3 regions of the Mesorhizobium sp. M0018 genome follow, and region 3 is predicted to be linked to each of the others. Evidence: riboswitches for the same ligand, from Rfam matches in the RefSeq annotation. Region 3 holds a riboswitch; each other region holds the start of a gene.
What was found. A riboswitch is a leader RNA that binds a small molecule or an ion and turns the genes downstream of it on or off. The one in region 3 is predicted to bind cobalamin.
Positions count from the first base shown of each region.

Region 1: linked by a shared signal. The riboswitch ahead of NKJ81_RS03210 (DUF1636 family protein) and the one ahead of metE (5-methyltetrahydropteroyltriglutamate--homocysteine S-methyltransferase) in region 3 are both predicted to bind cobalamin.
Region 2: linked by a shared signal. The riboswitch ahead of NKJ81_RS03390 (CbtB domain-containing protein) and the one ahead of metE (5-methyltetrahydropteroyltriglutamate--homocysteine S-methyltransferase) in region 3 are both predicted to bind cobalamin.

Region 1 covers NZ_JAMYVL010000002.1:191,980-197,292, forward strand. Annotated here, with positions in the region: gene NKJ81_RS03200 (cobaltochelatase subunit CobN) at 1-2,127, opposite strand, end outside; gene cobW (cobalamin biosynthesis protein CobW) at 2,146-3,186, opposite strand; gene NKJ81_RS03210 (DUF1636 family protein) at 3,183-3,617, opposite strand; cobalamin riboswitch at 3,656-3,859, opposite strand; gene NKJ81_RS03215 (winged helix-turn-helix domain-containing protein) at 3,889-5,088, opposite strand.
Region 2 covers NZ_JAMYVL010000002.1:228,637-233,949, forward strand. Annotated here, with positions in the region: gene NKJ81_RS03375 (methyltransferase family protein) at 1-121, opposite strand, end outside; gene NKJ81_RS03380 (heparan-alpha-glucosaminide N-acetyltransferase) at 138-1,136, opposite strand; gene NKJ81_RS03385 (SRPBCC family protein) at 1,355-1,762, opposite strand; cobalamin riboswitch at 1,872-2,069, shown strand; gene NKJ81_RS03390 (CbtB domain-containing protein) at 2,106-2,285, shown strand; gene NKJ81_RS03395 (CbtA family protein) at 2,301-3,083, shown strand; gene cobU (bifunctional adenosylcobinamide kinase/adenosylcobinamide-phosphate guanylyltransferase) at 3,076-3,597, shown strand; gene cobO (cob(I)yrinic acid a,c-diamide adenosyltransferase) at 3,599-4,216, shown strand; gene NKJ81_RS03410 (hypothetical protein) at 4,714-5,028, shown strand; gene cbiB (adenosylcobinamide-phosphate synthase CbiB) at 5,056-5,313, opposite strand, start outside.
Region 3 covers NZ_JAMYVL010000023.1:46,180-51,492, forward strand. Annotated here, with positions in the region: gene NKJ81_RS26035 (adenosine kinase) at 1-456, shown strand, start outside; gene NKJ81_RS26040 (transposase) at 489-1,151, opposite strand; gene NKJ81_RS32720 (MFS transporter) at 1,388-1,687, shown strand; gene NKJ81_RS26050 (helix-turn-helix transcriptional regulator) at 1,750-2,583, shown strand; gene NKJ81_RS26055 (hypothetical protein) at 3,204-3,482, shown strand; cobalamin riboswitch at 3,701-3,901, shown strand; gene metE (5-methyltetrahydropteroyltriglutamate--homocysteine S-methyltransferase) at 3,997-5,313, shown strand, end outside.

The DNA of each region.
Region 1 (5,313 bases), on a different contig from region 3:
GTGCTGGTTTTCGTCCAGCCCGGCGCCGGTCAGCGGCGGCGGCAGATGGCCGAGCGTGACGGCGGCAATGCGCCGCTTGGCCTGCGCTGCCTCTCCCGGGTTGGAGACGATGAAGGGATAGATGACGGGCAGGGGACCGGTGACTATCTCGGGAAAGCAGTTTTCGCTGAGCGCCACGGTCTTGCCGGGCAGCCACTCCAGCGTGCCGTGGGCGCCGACATGGACAATTGCATGGATGCCGAGCGACTTGCGCAGCCAGAGCCCAAAGGCGACCAGCGCATGGCGCGGCGGCAGCGTCGGGTCGTGATAGTCGGCGCGGCGGTCGGCTGAGCGCCCGCGGTCAGGGGCGAGTGCCACGGTGACGTTGCCGAAGGTGGCTGTGCGGAAGGCGAATTGTTTTTCGCTGACCAGCAGCGAAGGTTGGCGTTCTGTCGCGCCCCCCTCTGTCCTGCCGGACATCTCCCCCTCAAGGGGGGAGATTGCGCTGTTGTCTCTACTTTCGCCAATTACCGAGGGCCTTAAGGGAGAGCCGGTGGCGGAACTGCTAATCTCCCCCCTTGAGGGGGAGATATCCGGCAGGACAGAGGGGGGTGCCTCGCACAAACCTGTCTCATCTTCTGGATTTCCCCATGCGGCTTCCACCGCAGCGATGGCCGACGGCGGCAATTCCGTCGAGAAGGTCAAATACTCCTTCAATGCCAGCCCATGGCCGCCCTTTTCCAGCGTCTCCAGCAACTCGCGCGGTGTTTGCGGAATGCTTTCAACGGCGTAGCCCTGTTCGCTGAGGTCGTGCAGCATTGCCAGGACGCTGGACGGCACGTCGAGACCAACCGCGTAGCCGGTGCGACCGGGGGCGCTCGGATAGTCGGGGATCAGGATGGCGAGCTTGCGCTCCGCACGCGGCGACCGCTGCAGGCGCACGAAGGCCTCGACACGGTTCGCCACTTGCGCCACGCGGTCGGGCTCAGGCCGGTTGGCGAAGGCGCGGAAGGCCAGCGCCGGGTCGGTTTCGCTTTCGCCCTTGAATGAAATGGCGCCGGCCAGGATGCGGCCGTCGAGCTCGGGCAGGACGACATGCATGGCAAGGTCGGCGGGCGCCAGGCCGCGCTGATTGGTTTGCCAGATGTCGCGGCGGGTGGTTGCGACGATGACCTGGAACACGGGCACGCCGGCGCGGTCGAACAGGGTTTCAACGCCGGGCTCGGCACCCGAGGCGAAAGCTGTGGCGGTGATGATGGCGGCAGGCTTCAGGGTTGCGAGCGCGGTTGCGACAAAGGCGAGCGACGCCGGGTCCTTGAGGCTGGAGACGAACATAGGCACGGGAGCCATGCCGCGGTGGCGCAGGGCTTCGAAAAGCGCGTCGATGGGCGCGACATCGGCCGCGAGCAGCATCGAACGGTAGAAGAGAATTGGCACGACGTCCCCCTCCCCCTCGAGGGGACCCGCAGGGCCGGGTGGGGTCGTCACGGCAGTGCTCGACGTTTTGTGCAGGCGCGCTTCGGAGAGGACCCCACCCCCGGCCTGCGGCCGGGCCCTCCCCTCGAGGGGGAGGGGGACACCGCGTTCTACGACCCCCAGTCCCGGCTCGTAAAATCCCGCCTTTGGCACGCTAACAGGTTCGGCTACCGCCGCACCCGATCCAGCGAGACTTGCCAGCCTCTGCACCAGCGCCGTCATATTTGCCGGCCCGCCCTCGCGGAAGTAGCCAAGCAGGGCGTCCAACTCCTCGCGCGGCAGCGTCGAGCCTTCGATCAGTCGCAAATCCTCGTCGTGGCTCTCGCCCGGTAGGAGCGCCAGCTTGATACCGCGATTTCGCGCGATAGCGGCGAGCTGGTCGCAGCCATAGCGCCACCAGTCATAGCCGCCGAGGATGCGGACCAGAATGACCTTGGCGTGGCGGGCGACACTGTCGATCCACAGGTCGACGGACATCGGATGGCGCAGGTCGCGCAAGGCGGCGAGCCGCATCGACGGCAGGCGGTGCGCATCTGCCTTCCACGCCGCCGCCAGCCCGGCCAGGTCGCTGTCGGTGAAGGACAGCGCCACGACATCCGCAGGCGTTTGCCTGAGATCGACAGGCTCGGCGAGATCGTCGAGCGAGGCGGATGTGGTGGTGAGGATGTGCATCGCGGCTCGTACCTGGGGTCAGCCGGCGAGGATACGCTCGATGGCCGGGCGGTTCAGCCCTTTCAGGCCGATGACGACGAGGCGCGAGCGGCGGTCGTCTTCAGCGGTCCAGGCGCGGTCGTAATAGTGGTTGACGCGCGGACCGACGGCCTGCAGCAGGAGCCGCATCGGCTTGCCGCCGACTTCGACGAAACCCTTGACGCGCAACACGTTTTCTTCCTCCGCCGCCGTGGCGACGCGTTGTGCGAGCTCGTTCGGGTTGGACACAGATGCGATGTCGATGACGAACGAGTCAAAATCGTCATGTTCGTGGTCGAGCTCGTCGTCGTGGTGGGTCTTGCGGTTCTCGATGTCGTCCTCGACGGCGAGGCCGAGGCCGAGCAGCACCGAAGGGTCGACCTTGCCTTGCGAAGTCGGTACGATCTTCACCGCCCGCGCAACGTGCTTGCCGATGACGGCATTGGCACGGGCCGAGCCGGCTGCGTCCATCAGGTCGCTCTTCGACAGGATGATCAGGTCGGCGCAGGCGAGCTGGTCTTCGAACACTTCCTCGACCGGATCGTCATGGTCGAGCGTCTCGTCCTGCGCCCGCTGCGCCTGCAGGGCGTCCATGTCGTTGGCTACGCGGCCATCAGCCAGCGCCGGTCCGTCGACCACGGCAATGACGCCGTCCACCGTCACGCGGCTTTTCACCGACGGCCACTGGAAGGCCTGGACCAGCGGCTTGGGCAAAGCGAGGCCGGATGTCTCGATCAGGATGTGGTCGACCCTCGGCGTCAGCGACAGGATCTGGTCCAGCGCCGGGACGAAATCATCGGCGACGGTGCAGCAGATGCAACCATTGGCCAGCTCGACGATGTTTTCCTCGGGGCAGGTGTCGATGCCGCAGCCCTTCAGGATCTCGCCGTCGATGCCGATGTCGCCGAACTCGTTGACGATGATGGCCAGGCGCTTGCCTTTGGCGTTTTCGAGCAAATGGCGGATCAACGTCGTCTTGCCGGCGCCGAGAAAGCCGGTGACCACGGTGCAGGGAACGCGCGAAAGGGAGGCAGCGGTCATGTCAGGTCCTTCAACAGGTCAAGGGGAGGGATGCGGGCAACCAGGCCGCGCTTCAGGCAATCGGGACGGCCGCGCCATGGAATGAGCCCATCCGTCGAGGTGGCGAACAGCTTTGCCCCGGTGACGAGATCGGCGCCGCTGGTCGTGGTCAGATCACCGAAGACGTAACTCCAGCAGCCGTCGCGCAGCATGGCCGCGCTGAGCCGGCGCTTGCAATTGCCGAGGCATTCGACGGCGCGGATTTTGATGTTTTCGCTGGAAGCAGCGCGGCGCGTGTCCTCTGCGAGCAGTTCGCCGGCGCGCGGATGAGCGTCCGAACCGGTCTCGTCACGGCAGGACGAGCAGACGATGACGGTAACGCCGGCCGGGGAATCACCATGGCCGGACAATAAATCCGCTGTCTCAGCCGGAAAACTGCTGTCGCGTTCCAAATCAGGCTCCTTGCCCGGAAAACCCGCCAGGCCATCGGATTCTTAGGTCCTAGACGGCAGGTCTCCTGGCTCGCGGGTCATCGCCTGGGTGCCGCCTTCCCGGGAATATCCCAGTGGTTTTCGGCCTTGGCTCGTCGCTTACAGTTGCGGGGACAGCCGCGGATTTGAAATCGAGATTTCGCACCGCATTCCCTCTTGGCCCCTGCCGTTGCGGGCAGGGGACCGTCTGGAACCGATTTAGGCTTGTGGAGGCAGTCGTGTCAACGCACGTCTATGGCGCGGCGATGTCCGCGAGCGGCCGGCCCAAATCGCCGGCAGCGGTCACCTCGATGCGCTCAAGCCCGAGCCAGCCCTGCATCTGCTTCAATTCCTCGAAGAGTTCGGCAGCGGTTTGTGGCGGGGCGCCGGGCTCCGCATAGGCGGCATGGACGCGCAATACGCCGGCCGGACGGTCGGCCCTGAGGTCGACGCGCCCGACGATGCTGTCGCCGAGCAGGAATGGCAGCACATAATAGCCATACCGGCGCTTTTCGGCCGGCGTGTAGATCTCGATGCGGTAGTGGAAGTCGAACAAGCGCTCGGTGCGCGACCGCTCGAAGACGACGGGATCGAACGGCGCGAGCAAGGCGCGCGCCTCGATCCTGCGCGGCAAACGGGCGTCGTTGTGGAGATAGGCTGTTTTGCTCCAGCCTTCGACGCTCACCGGCAACAGGTCGCCGGCCTCGACCAACTCCTCGATGCGGCCCTTGATGTCGGCGGGCGAGAGGCGGAAATAGTCGCGCAGGTCGCCTGCCGTGGCGATGCCGTGGGCGCGGGCCGAGATGCGCAGCAATTCGCGGTGAGCATCCTCGGGACAGGGAACCGGTAGCGCGAGTACCGCCGGCGGCAGCACGCGCTCCGGCAGATCGTAGAACCGCTCGAAGCCGCGGCGATGCGCCGTGGTGATGCGGCCGGCCCAGAACAGCCACTCGAAGGCATGCTTGGCATGGCTCCAGCCCCACCAGCCGCCCGAACCCTTCTGGCCTTCGAAAGCCGACGCCGCGATCGGGCCTCGTTCGGCGACCTCGCGATAGATGTCTTCGATATAGGCGGCGTGCTCGCGGCCCCATTTGGCCAGTCCGCTGTACATTTCGTCGCCGCGTTCGGCCCGCTGCATGCGCCAGCGCATCAGCGGATAGGTCTCGACCGGCAAGAACGAGGCTTCATGCGCCCAATACTCGAAGACCATGCGCTTGCGCGTGACGGCGGCGTTGTCGAGCAACGCCAGCTTGTAAGGGCCAAGCCGCGAATAAAGCGGCATATAGTGGGCGCGCACCACGGCGCTGACGGAATCGATCTGCAGCAGGCCGGTACGGGCAAGCACGCGGGCCAGATGCCGGCGGTCAGGCGTGCCGGTGGGGCGCGGGTCATTGAATCCCTGTGCCGCCAGCGCAATGCGGCGGGCCATGGCAAGCGAGATTTTTTCCTTCATGAAGGCGGCATCCGGACGATTTTGGACAGAGAAAATGACCTGCGATTCCGTGCCATGCTAGCAGGGTTTTGGCGGCATCCATGTCAGGAGAGAAAAGTGGAGTAAAAAGTGAAGGAAATCAAACAGGAGCGGATCGGACCAGTTTTCCCGGATATGCCGTCCAGCACCGCGATTTGAACAAGGTTTGACTTGCTTCGCCGAAAGCGCTGCGCTAACCCTCGCCGC
Region 2 (5,313 bases), on a different contig from region 3:
ACAGCCCTAGCGCGACGCTGACGATGATGGCAGCGATATAGATCAGCGGCGGCCATGGGATGTGCCCCAGCTTCGGCTGCCCAGGATTTTGCTGCATGGGTTTCGGGTGACTGTCGCTCATTATTGTCCTCCCTCGATTAGCGCGTTCCCGGTTCCGCCGCCTCGGTTTGGGCGGTGCAGGTGCCGGCGAGCTCGCCAATATGCGCCTTCCACTCTGGGGACTGGTCGTCGCTGTAGAGCCGGTCAAGCGAGGCTTCGCCCTGGAGAGTGTCCAGCATGCAGGCACAATAGCTGGAGCAGAACTCGGTGTCGCGTGCCTGCTCGCAGGATATCTGGCAGGATTTCAGAAAACGCACCTCCCTGGTTTCGGCCTGCGCCGGCATGAATTGCGAAAACAGCCAGACCGAGCCGATCAGCACCGGCTGATGGATCAGATAGAAAGCAAGGCTGTGCCGGCCGATGAAGACCAGCGGATTTGCCCAGCGGCCGGGCGCCAATGCCGACAGCCGCGTCAGCGCGCCGGAGGTGGCGGCGAGCTTGGTAACCGCGATGCCGGCAAGTACGGCGCCGAACCAGGGCAGCAGCGGCACGTAGTCGTTGGAGCGCGGGTTGGTCGCCGACAGGCCGACCCACCACAAAGCCGGATGATCGAACGTTTCGGATCGCAGGTAGAAAGGCGCAGCGACGACGAATACGGCGACAAGCAGCGTCAGCAGCGCCGGCAGGCGCAGGAACGCCAGGCCGAGCAGGCTGGCGAGCGCGATCTCATGCAATATGCCGAAGAAGATGAAGCCGTCGGGCGTGGCGATGCGGGTGACCAGCGATATTGCGAGCGCTGCCCCGGCAACCATGGCGAAGCGCTTCCAGAAGCCGGTCCAGCGGATTTTTTTGCCATGGGCGAGATAGAGGCTGATGCCGACCAGGAACAGGAAGCTCGAGGCGATGCAGCGCGCGTAGATTTTCCACCAGCCGAAGGCGGTGAGGCCGGGATCGGTGTAGCCGAAGAATTCGACGTCCCAGGTGAAATGATAGCTCGCCATGGCAAGCAAAGCGATGCCGCGTGCAATGTCGATAACGGCGATGCGCTTCGACTTCGGTTGATCCTGAACGGCTGCGGTCGGCGTGTCGATGCTCATGGTCTCGCTGTCTTGATTCAGCCCCGGCAAGACGACTATCACGGTTGCCACCGTCAAAAGAAGCAGGACCTTGCGTCGTGTTGGCGCCGGTCGGCATCAGGGCTGCTTTAGGCCACAGCCGGAAAGCCTTTGGCCGGCGTGCTGGCGTTCTTCGGCCTGGGCGCGGTTTTCGCGACGCTCGGGCTGCTGGCGGTGGCCTGCGGCTTCGTCACCTGGCGTTATCTGCCCAAATCGCTTTGATGTGCGAGCGCCGCATGGCGCTCGCGCACCCAGTTGTGGAAGCGGTGCAAGTCGTATTCCTCGGGCATCAGCACGCCGGCCTTGTGGCGCATCGAGCGCAGGCCCATCTGGTTGACCTCGCAGATATCAGCATCCTCCTCCAGCACCTGGGTACCGAACGCGACGATGTTGTCGATATCGGCGGCCGGATCGGCGAGCGCTTCGCGTCGCGGCAGACGAGCAGCCAGTTGCGATACCAGATGGCCTCGAGATCGCGCTGATAGGCTGCGATGTCCCAATAGGCTGTTTGACGGCAGCGTCGGCTCGGGCCGCGTCAGGCCGTTGTAGGGAATCGCTTGTTCGGGCTGGGTTGCATGCCGGCTTCCTCCCCATCCGCCAGCCGACACCCGGCTGCGAAAATTGTCAATCGCGGCGCCGGTCTGCGAACTTGGCGAGGCGGCGCATTCGCCACACGATCCGGCGGAATTTGGTTTGCCGGGCGCGGCGATTCTGCCTATAGTCGCTGATGTCGTCGGTTCCGTTTGGAACCAAGAGGGAATGCGGTGCGGGCGAAATTGTTTGCCCAATGCCGTGGCTGCCCCCGCAACTGTGTGCGGTAGTCCTCTCCATATGCCACTGAAGGTTCGCCTTCGGGAAGGTGGGGAAGGGCGCTGATCCGCGAGCCAGGAGACCTGCCGGCGACAGGAAACTGACTTCTATGCCCTCGGGTGGAGGGCGAAAGGACAAGACATGAATACCGCTTCCGTTTCGCTCGGCGCTTCCGCCTCCTCGCAGTCGCGTCTCATGCAGCTGGCGCTTGCTGCATTCCTCGGCATTTTCGTCATGGGCTTTGTCGGCTTCTCGCATATCGATGCGGTCCACAATGCCGCGCACGACTATCGCCATTCGATGGGCTTTCCCTGCCACTGACAAGGGGCTGACATCATGACACTGTTTCGCAACGTCGTGTTCATCGCGGCGATCGCAGGGCTTGTGGCCGGCGTGGCTCTCGCCTGCATGCAAGCCTATGCCACGGTGCCGCTCATCCTGAAGGCGGAAGTCTACGAACAGGCCGGCGGCGGCCATGACCATGCCGCGGCACCTGCGGCACCGGCCGAAAACGCCGCGGGCACGACGGCTATGAGCAGCGCCGCGCCGGCACCGGCTGAAGCAATGGCTCCGGCGGAAGACGAAGGCTGGGCGCCGGCCGACGGTTTCGAGCGCTTCGGCTTCAGCGTCGTTGCCAATATCGTCACCGGCATCGGCTTTGCGCTGGTCCTGATCGCGGTTTCGGAATTCGCCGGCGGCATCGGCAACTGGCGCCAGGGCCTGTTCTGGGGGCTTGCCGGCTTTGCCGTGTTCACGCTGGCGCCGGGCCTCGGCCTGCCGCCGGAACTGCCGGCGATGCCGGCGGCCGACCTTGTCCAACGCCAGATCTGGTGGTGGGCAACAGTGGTGGCGACCGCCGCCGGGCTCGGCCTTATCGCCTTCCGCAGATCGTTGCCGCTGGCGATCCTTGCCGTAGCGTTGATCGTGGCGCCGCATATTGTCGGCGCGCCGCAGCCCGATAGCTTCGAGACGGCGATCCCGGAAGGCCTGCACCACCAGTTCGTGGTGGCGGTGACGCTGACCAACCTGGTGTTCTGGCTGGTGCTCGGCGCGGTCGTCGGCGTGGTGCGCGGACGCTTCACGGGCACGGCGACCAGCCTGCGCGACAGCTTTGCCTGACCGCGCTGCCGGGGCACTGACCCTGGTCATCGGCGGTGCGCGCTCCGGCAAGAGCGCGCATGCCGAGAGCCTGGTGACGGTCGGCCCGCCGCCTTGGAGCTATATCGCCACGGCGCAAGCCTATGACGACGAGATGCGCCAGCGCATCGCGCTGCACCGCTCGCGCCGCGGCGCCGGCTGGACGACCATCGATGCGCCGCTCGACCTTGCCGGCGCGATCGGAGCGCTGCCTGACGGCCAGCCGGTGCTGATCGATTGCCTGACGCTGTGGCTGACCAACCATATGCTGGCCGACCATGATGTCGAGGCCGAATGCCGGAGGCTGGCCGATGTGCTGTCGCGGCCGCGTGGGCCGTGGTTCGTGGTGTCCAACGAGGTCGGCCAGGGCATCGTGCCGGACAATGCGCTGGCAAGACGGTTTCGCGACGCCGCCGGCCGGCTGAACCAGGACGTCGCGGCTGTTGCCGGCACCGTGCTTTTGATGGTGGCGGGGCTGCCGCTCAAGGTGAAATGACATGGCTGATACTATCGATCCCAAGGACGAGGAACGCCACCGCGCCAAGATGGCCAAGCGCAAGGCGGTGCAGGACGCCGAGGTCGCGGCCAAGACGGTCAAGAAGGGGCTGCTGATCGTCAACACCGGACCGGGCAAGGGCAAGACCACGGCCGCCTTTGGGCTGGCGCTCAGGATGCTCGGCTATGGCAAGCGCGTCGGCGTCGTTCAGTTCATCAAGGGCAAATGGCACACCGGCGAGAAAGACGCCTTTGCCGCCTTCGGCGACCGTGTCGTCTGGCACGCCATGGGCGAAGGCTTTACCTGGGAGACACAGGACCTGAAGCGCGACATCGCGGCGGCCGAGGCTGCCTGGGCGAAAGCGCTGGAGCTGATGGCCGAGCCGTCGATCAGCCTCGTGGTGCTCGACGAGCTGAACATCGCGCTGCGCTACGACTACCTCGATCTCGAAAAGGTGGTCGCGGCGCTGAAGGCGCGTCGCGAAGGCCTGCATGTCGTCGTCACCGGCCGCAACGCCAAACCGGTATTGGTCGAGGCGGCCGATCTGGTCACCGAGATGGGCGTGACCAAGCACCACTTCTCCGCCGGCGTGAAGGCGCAGCAGGGGATCGAGTTCTGAGGGGTGTTGCTGGCGCCTCTTCTTCCTTCTCCCCTTGTGGGAGAAGGTGGATTGGCGCGCAGCGCAAAGACGGTTGAGAGGTGCTGGCCGGGGCGCTGTTGGTGCCAAGCTGGAACACCCCTCATCCGGCCGCTTCGCGGCCACCTTCTCCCACAAGGGGAGAAGGGAAAGCCGCACGAAGCGGCTCGCCCCTGGAATGGTAAGGGTGAGGGGCGGCGCCGACCTGACGCGATTATTTGAGGCGTAGCCTTATTTTGTTCTTGCTTTGTGCCGGCAGCTATGCTACTAATTTGGCTATGGTGCTAATTGGGCTCCAACGACCCGTCGCTTGGCGGTTTTTGTTTCGCCTGAGATCGGGCGAAGATCACAACAGAATTACGACCGTCGAGATTACCCCAAACAGTGCGATCAGCAGAAAATCGGCGATCCGGTAGAGTTTCAGTGCCGCCGGATCTCAGGGATAGAGTTCTGGTCGCTTGCGAAGCTGGAGATTGTTCGTGGACCAGGCGGTAATCGTCTATCTTATTCTCAATGATGGTCAGTTTGGTGCCGCTGACGAACGCGAATCCATTTATGCGCTCGAGGATCGGCTAGAGAAAGCTATCGAGGATGCATCGGTCGGCGAGTTTGACGGTGACTTGTTTGGTGAAGGCGAATGCATCCTTTACATGTATGGGCCAAACGCTGAACGACTTTTTGTCGTAGTCGAACCCTTATTGAAATCTTCTCCCGTAGCTGCCGGTGGGTACGCGATCAAAAGGTTTGGCGTGGAAGCCGATCCGAGCGCAAAGGAAGTCCGTGTTACCTGGTAGGTCGGGTTTGCCGACCCATTCGGACGTTCACGCGGCGATGACGATCACCGCGACCACGCCGAACAGCGCGATCAGCAGTAAGTCGGCGACGCGGTAGAGTTTCAGCGCCCGTCGGATGTCGGTGCTCTCGACATCATCGCGCCGGCCGCCTTCGCCCATCAATGCGTCTTCGACCATGACGCCGTCATAGGAACGGCGGCCGGCGAGCGCCAGGCCGAGCGCGCCGGCCATCGCTGCTTCCGGCCAGCCGGCGTTGGGCGAGCGGTGTTTTTTCGCATCGCGCCG
Region 3 (5,313 bases):
GGGCGCGAAGTGTCGATGACATTGTCAGACTCGTTCTGCGTCGACCGCTACCGCGACGAATTCCTAGAGTTGATGCGCTCCGGCACCGTCGACATCGTCTTTGCCAACAGCCACGAGATCAAGTCGCTCTACCAGACCGCGTCGTTCGACGAGGCGCTGGCGCAGATCCGCAAGGATTGCAAGATCGCCGCCGTCACCCGCTCGGAAAAGGGCTCGGTGATCGTGCGCGGCGACGAGACCGTGACCATCAATGCGACCAGGATCCGCGAGCTGGTCGACACCACAGGCGCCGGCGACCTCTACGCCGCCGGCTTCCTCTACGGCTACACGCAAGGCCGCAGCCTGAACCAGTGCGGCGATCTCGGCTCGCTAGCGGCCGGCCTGGTCATCCAGCAGATCGGCCCAAGGCCACGCCAGAATTTGCGCAGAGAGGCCGAGCAGGCGGGGCTGCTGTAGGTGGCGAGCCAAGAACCAGCTGCCCACCCTCCTTAATCCAGCCCGAGCCTTTTCTTCAGTTCCGCATTCTCCTTGCGGAGACGATCGGCAAGCAGGCTCTTTAGCCGCTTGTTTTCTTCCTCGAGCGCGACGAGATCCTTCAGCCCGTCACTGTCCGCCGCAGGCGCCGCCGCCTTCTTCCAAAGATAGTATGTCTGTTCCGAGATGCCGGCTTGCTTCACCGCGCTCTTGAGAGTAGCGCCGCCGCCGATCGAGGTCTCGATCTGCGCCAGCTTCTGGGCACGATCCTTCGCGGAGTAGCTCTTTCGGCCCGTTCGCGCTGACGGCGGTGCTTCAGTGGTCGCGGATATCGGCTTGGCAGGCGCGCTCGCCTCAGCTTCTGGCTTCCTCGACCGCCGCGCTCTCGTCTTCGGTTTTGGCGTTTCCGTTTTGTCTGCCGGTTCGCTATGAACTACTGCTGACTCGGTCTCCAGGGGATTGGCCATGAAATGCTCCACTCGCGGTTTGTGCAAAGGTTCAGCATCAAGGGCCACTACAGTAGAGTCAACAAGCTGACGATTTAACGGCTCGACTTCCTTTGTTGTCTCGGCCATCGCCGCGGCGATGTCGAAATTGCCCCAGATGGAACGTGCGGATTTTTGATAATTGCGCTTTTGTTTGATTTCCACGGTGAATGGTCGCGTCTGCCGCCTCATAGTTCCTTCCTGAATAGGAGAATGAAGTCGCCGCTCGAATTTTTTGGCGCTTCCTGCTTAGCGCGGAGCATTATCGTATAGCCGCTCAACGGGCAAGTGATGCCGGTCTTCGATGGCTGACCATCTGGGGAGATTTGAGCGGCTTCGCACGTCCTGCGCATGCCTGTAAGGCCGCCAAGTTTTCTGGGTTAGCAGGCGCGCACTGTGGCAGCTTGGCTTGTACGGCGAGGCCATGGTTGAGTGAGGCGAAACAAATCCAGCCCCGCGGTCAATCCCGAGGCTTCCCACAATGGCGAAGATCTTCACTCGTTCCTTTTGAGCACAAGACCTTCCGTTCGCTATGGTCGGCTGCACTCATTTCGAACCTTGGCACCCTAGTGGAAGGTGCGGCGGCAGCTTGGCTGATGACGAGCATCGCAGCAGTAATTTTTGATCGCCCATTCGTGCTGTGTACCAGCCCTGTGTCTTGCGCAAGTGGTCACGAACGGCTGCCGGAGCCTCGAAGACGCCCTAAAAACACATGCTGCGATTTTTGAACACGCTTGACGTGTTAGATTAATTCATCCACGATGCGTGTGTTGAACACGCGAGGTGAGTTATGAACATGAAAGAGCTTAGGGTTCGACTGGGCATGACTCAAAAAGATTTGGCAGAGCAGATGGCAACGACGCAACAGACTGTGGCCCGTTGGGAAACAGGCAAAACGCAGTTGAACGTCGAGCAGATCAAGGACCTTTGTCTCACGTTGAAATGCACGGTCGAGGAGCTGCTGGGCTGGAAGATTGATGTCGAGGAGTGGCGCACGAGCCCGTTTGCAATTGCCGATGCCGAAACGCGATACGGCACGCTCAGAATCAAGACGACTGTTGGCAGCCGCCAATATCCTATCGATGAAAAGGGGCGTGAATCGATTTTACGTCAGTTGAAGGAACTTCATAATCTGCGTAGAAATAACACAAGCAGGCCATGGCTGTATTGTTGGAGCCTTGACAACAAAATACTCTTGATAAATCCGCAATATGTCCGCACCATTGAGCTTATCGGTGACGATGTAGAGGAGATGCCAGAGCATTATCATCCAGAAATCTATCGGGCTTTGGATGACTGGGATAAGGGTGAGGTTTCAGGAAAGCTGAAGAAAGAATGCGATGCCATCATCGCAGAGATGGGTGATCAGGAAGCCGTGCGCATGGCCTCCTATGTTCGCGTCACATATGACGACGGAGAAGATGAGTGGAACTTCTTGGATGAAGAAACCGCTACGACTTTCTTCGGATTGGAAGCTGCGACCTTTGACGTTCCCCAGTGTAGTTTCGCCGAAGTGGAGGAAGAAGGTTACTACCGAGCGCGATACGCCAACCTTGATCGCGTCGCGGTGATGGAGGTTCCAAGCGACCGTTATCACAGATTGACCGCGCCCGAGGAAGCTTAGAACCATCCACGAAGGGCGCATGTTACATCTCGACCTTGCGTGGTGCGTTTTCAGTACGAGATGACGTTAAGCGTAGGTAGTGGCAGGTAAGAGTGCTCGACCAGAAGCTCAACTGCCTCCTCAATATCGCTGCCGATGTGCCGCAGGACACGTCCACGGGAGCGTGGATAGGCGTGAAGTTCCTGCACTCCACGGTCCGCTCTCCCATCGCCGGTGTGTGCCCGACGCCATCTTGTGGACGAGCTTGGCCGCCTGCACCCGGTTGTATTCCGGCTTGCGGTCCGCCTGGGCGGTCCGCCGCGATGGCTATCTCCATGTCAATCGGCGCCGAACTTTGACTGCCCGCTGCTTTTGATGAATTTGGCGAGGTCCCGCGATAATCACTCTTGGTCTTCTCCTTGAGGCCCTGTGGCGCGACTTGTGGTCCAGCAGGGCAAACAGGTCCAAGTCCCCTTCCGCCTGTGGCGCTGGCTTGCCCTCACCGCCCTCGGCTTCCCAATTGGGGACCGCTTCTGCGCGCTGCACCGTGGCGATTGTCCGCCCAAGACGCATCACAAGATCGAACGCCAAACCGTGCGCGTGCACGACGATTTGCCGCTCAGGCCTCATTTGGACAGGACTTGAGCTGGCCCGGTGGTTTGAGCCGGGTTACCTTGAGCCGGTGGGCTGCGAACAAGCAGTTCGAGACATTGGCGTCGATCACTTCGCAACACGCCGCTGCGCCTGGCCTCGGTGTGCTCCCCCCGAAATCGTTGTGTCATATCACCGAGGGCATCACGGCCAACAGCTTCCACATGGGCAACAGCCTCGCCATTGAGCCGAATATGGTCGCGAGCGACGAAGCGGTCGGAACCTCGGAGCCGAAGTTCGACGCCGAGGTGGTTCGCATGATGCGCTAAGCAGCACCACGGCGCTTGCCGGTATGTTTGCTGCCGGCAGCCGACGAACTCCTATCCTCCTGGACAAGGGCGCCGTGCGTCATTGCTTTGATTTACCGGCCGCTCAAGGCTTCCACAGTTTTCGCTTTCGAGGCGACCTTTGGAACATGCCAACGGAAATTTAACATAACGACATAAACATTTCTTTATGCGGCGTTGACAAAGAAGCGAACTGCTGTAATTGTCTCCCGCGTCGTGGTTCTCCGTACGGCGCTGCCGCAGCGGAGCTAAGAGGGAAGCCGGTGCGATGCCGGCGCTGCCCCCGCAACTGTTAGCGGCGAGCCAACCCCACTCATGTCACTGAGGCGAATAGCCTTGGGAAGACGGGTAGAGGCTATGACCCCGCGAGCCAGGAGACCTGCCACGGCGAATTACGTCCACGGGCGGGGTGTCTCGGTGGCCGCTGCAGCCTGGCGTTCGTGCCGGCCTGCTAGCGCCTTCCTTGTCACCGACGCCCCAACCATCGGGGTCTGGCATGACTGTCTCTCAGCAAATTCCTGTAGCAACGCTCGGCGTGCCGCGCTTCGGTCGTCGGCGAGAACTGAAATTCGCGCTTGAAAGCTACTGGTCCGGAAAATCGTCCGCTGCCGACCTTCTCACGACCGCGAAGGCGCTCCGTGCCGCTAGCTGGGAGGAGCAGCACGATCGCGGCGTGTCGAAAATCCCGTCGAACGACTTCTCGCTCTACGACCATGTGCTCGACACCGCAGCCATGGTCGGCGCCGTTCCATCCCGTTACGGCTGGAATAGCGGCGAGGTTCCACTTGACATCTACTTCGCAATGGCGCGGGGCAACCAGGGTCAGACGGAGGATTGTCGACACGCTGGTCACCAGCAGGCGGCTCATCGGTCTGATGTAACCGCGATGGAAATGACCAAGTGGTTTGACACCAACTATCACTACATTGTGCCGGAACTCAACGATGATCAGACGTTCGCCCTGTCGTCGACGAAACCGGTCGATTACTTCATCGAGGCTAAAGCTCTCGGCGTTCACACACGCCCAGTCATCCTTGGACCGATCACCTTCCTCAAGCTGGCGAAATCGCCTGCCGAAGGATTCGATCCCATCGCGCTCCTGCCGCGGCTGCTGCCCGTCTACGAGCAACTCCTGCAGAGGCTGAAGCTGTCTGGAGCCGACTGGGTGCAGATCGATGAGCCAGCGCTTGTCCTCGATCTGAACCCGAACGAACGAGCTGCGTTCGAATTCGCCTATGGCCAGCTGTCGAAAGCCGCGCCCGAGCTGAAGATCATGCTGGCTACCTATTTCGGGCCGCTGGGAGACAATCTCGAAACCGCGGTTTCTCTGCCCCTGGCCGGGCTGCATATTGATCTCGTGCGCGCTCCCGAGCAGCTGGAAACGGTGGGTCGGCTCGCACCGAAGGATCTGGTGCTCTCGCTTGGCTTGATCGATGGCCGCAACGTCTGGCGTGCGAACCTGCCCGCCATTCTCGACCGCATCAAACCGATCGTCGCCGGCTGGCCCTTGGACCGCGTCGAGATCGCGCCTTCTTGCTCGATGCTGCATGTGCCGATCGACCTCCGCATGGAGACGGAACTCGACGCGGACATCAGGTCGTGGCTCGCCTTCGCGGCCCAGAAGACCGACGAGTTGGTGTTGCTTGCCCGGGCCCTGTCCCAAGGCAGGGATGCGGTGGCAGGCGCGTTGAAAGCGTCTGCCGAGGCTGCCGCCACTCGCGTGAGATCCACGAAGATCCATGACCCGCTGGTTGAGGGGCGGATCGCCAGCATTGACGACAGCATGAAGCGACGAGAGAGCGCTTTTGCCGAG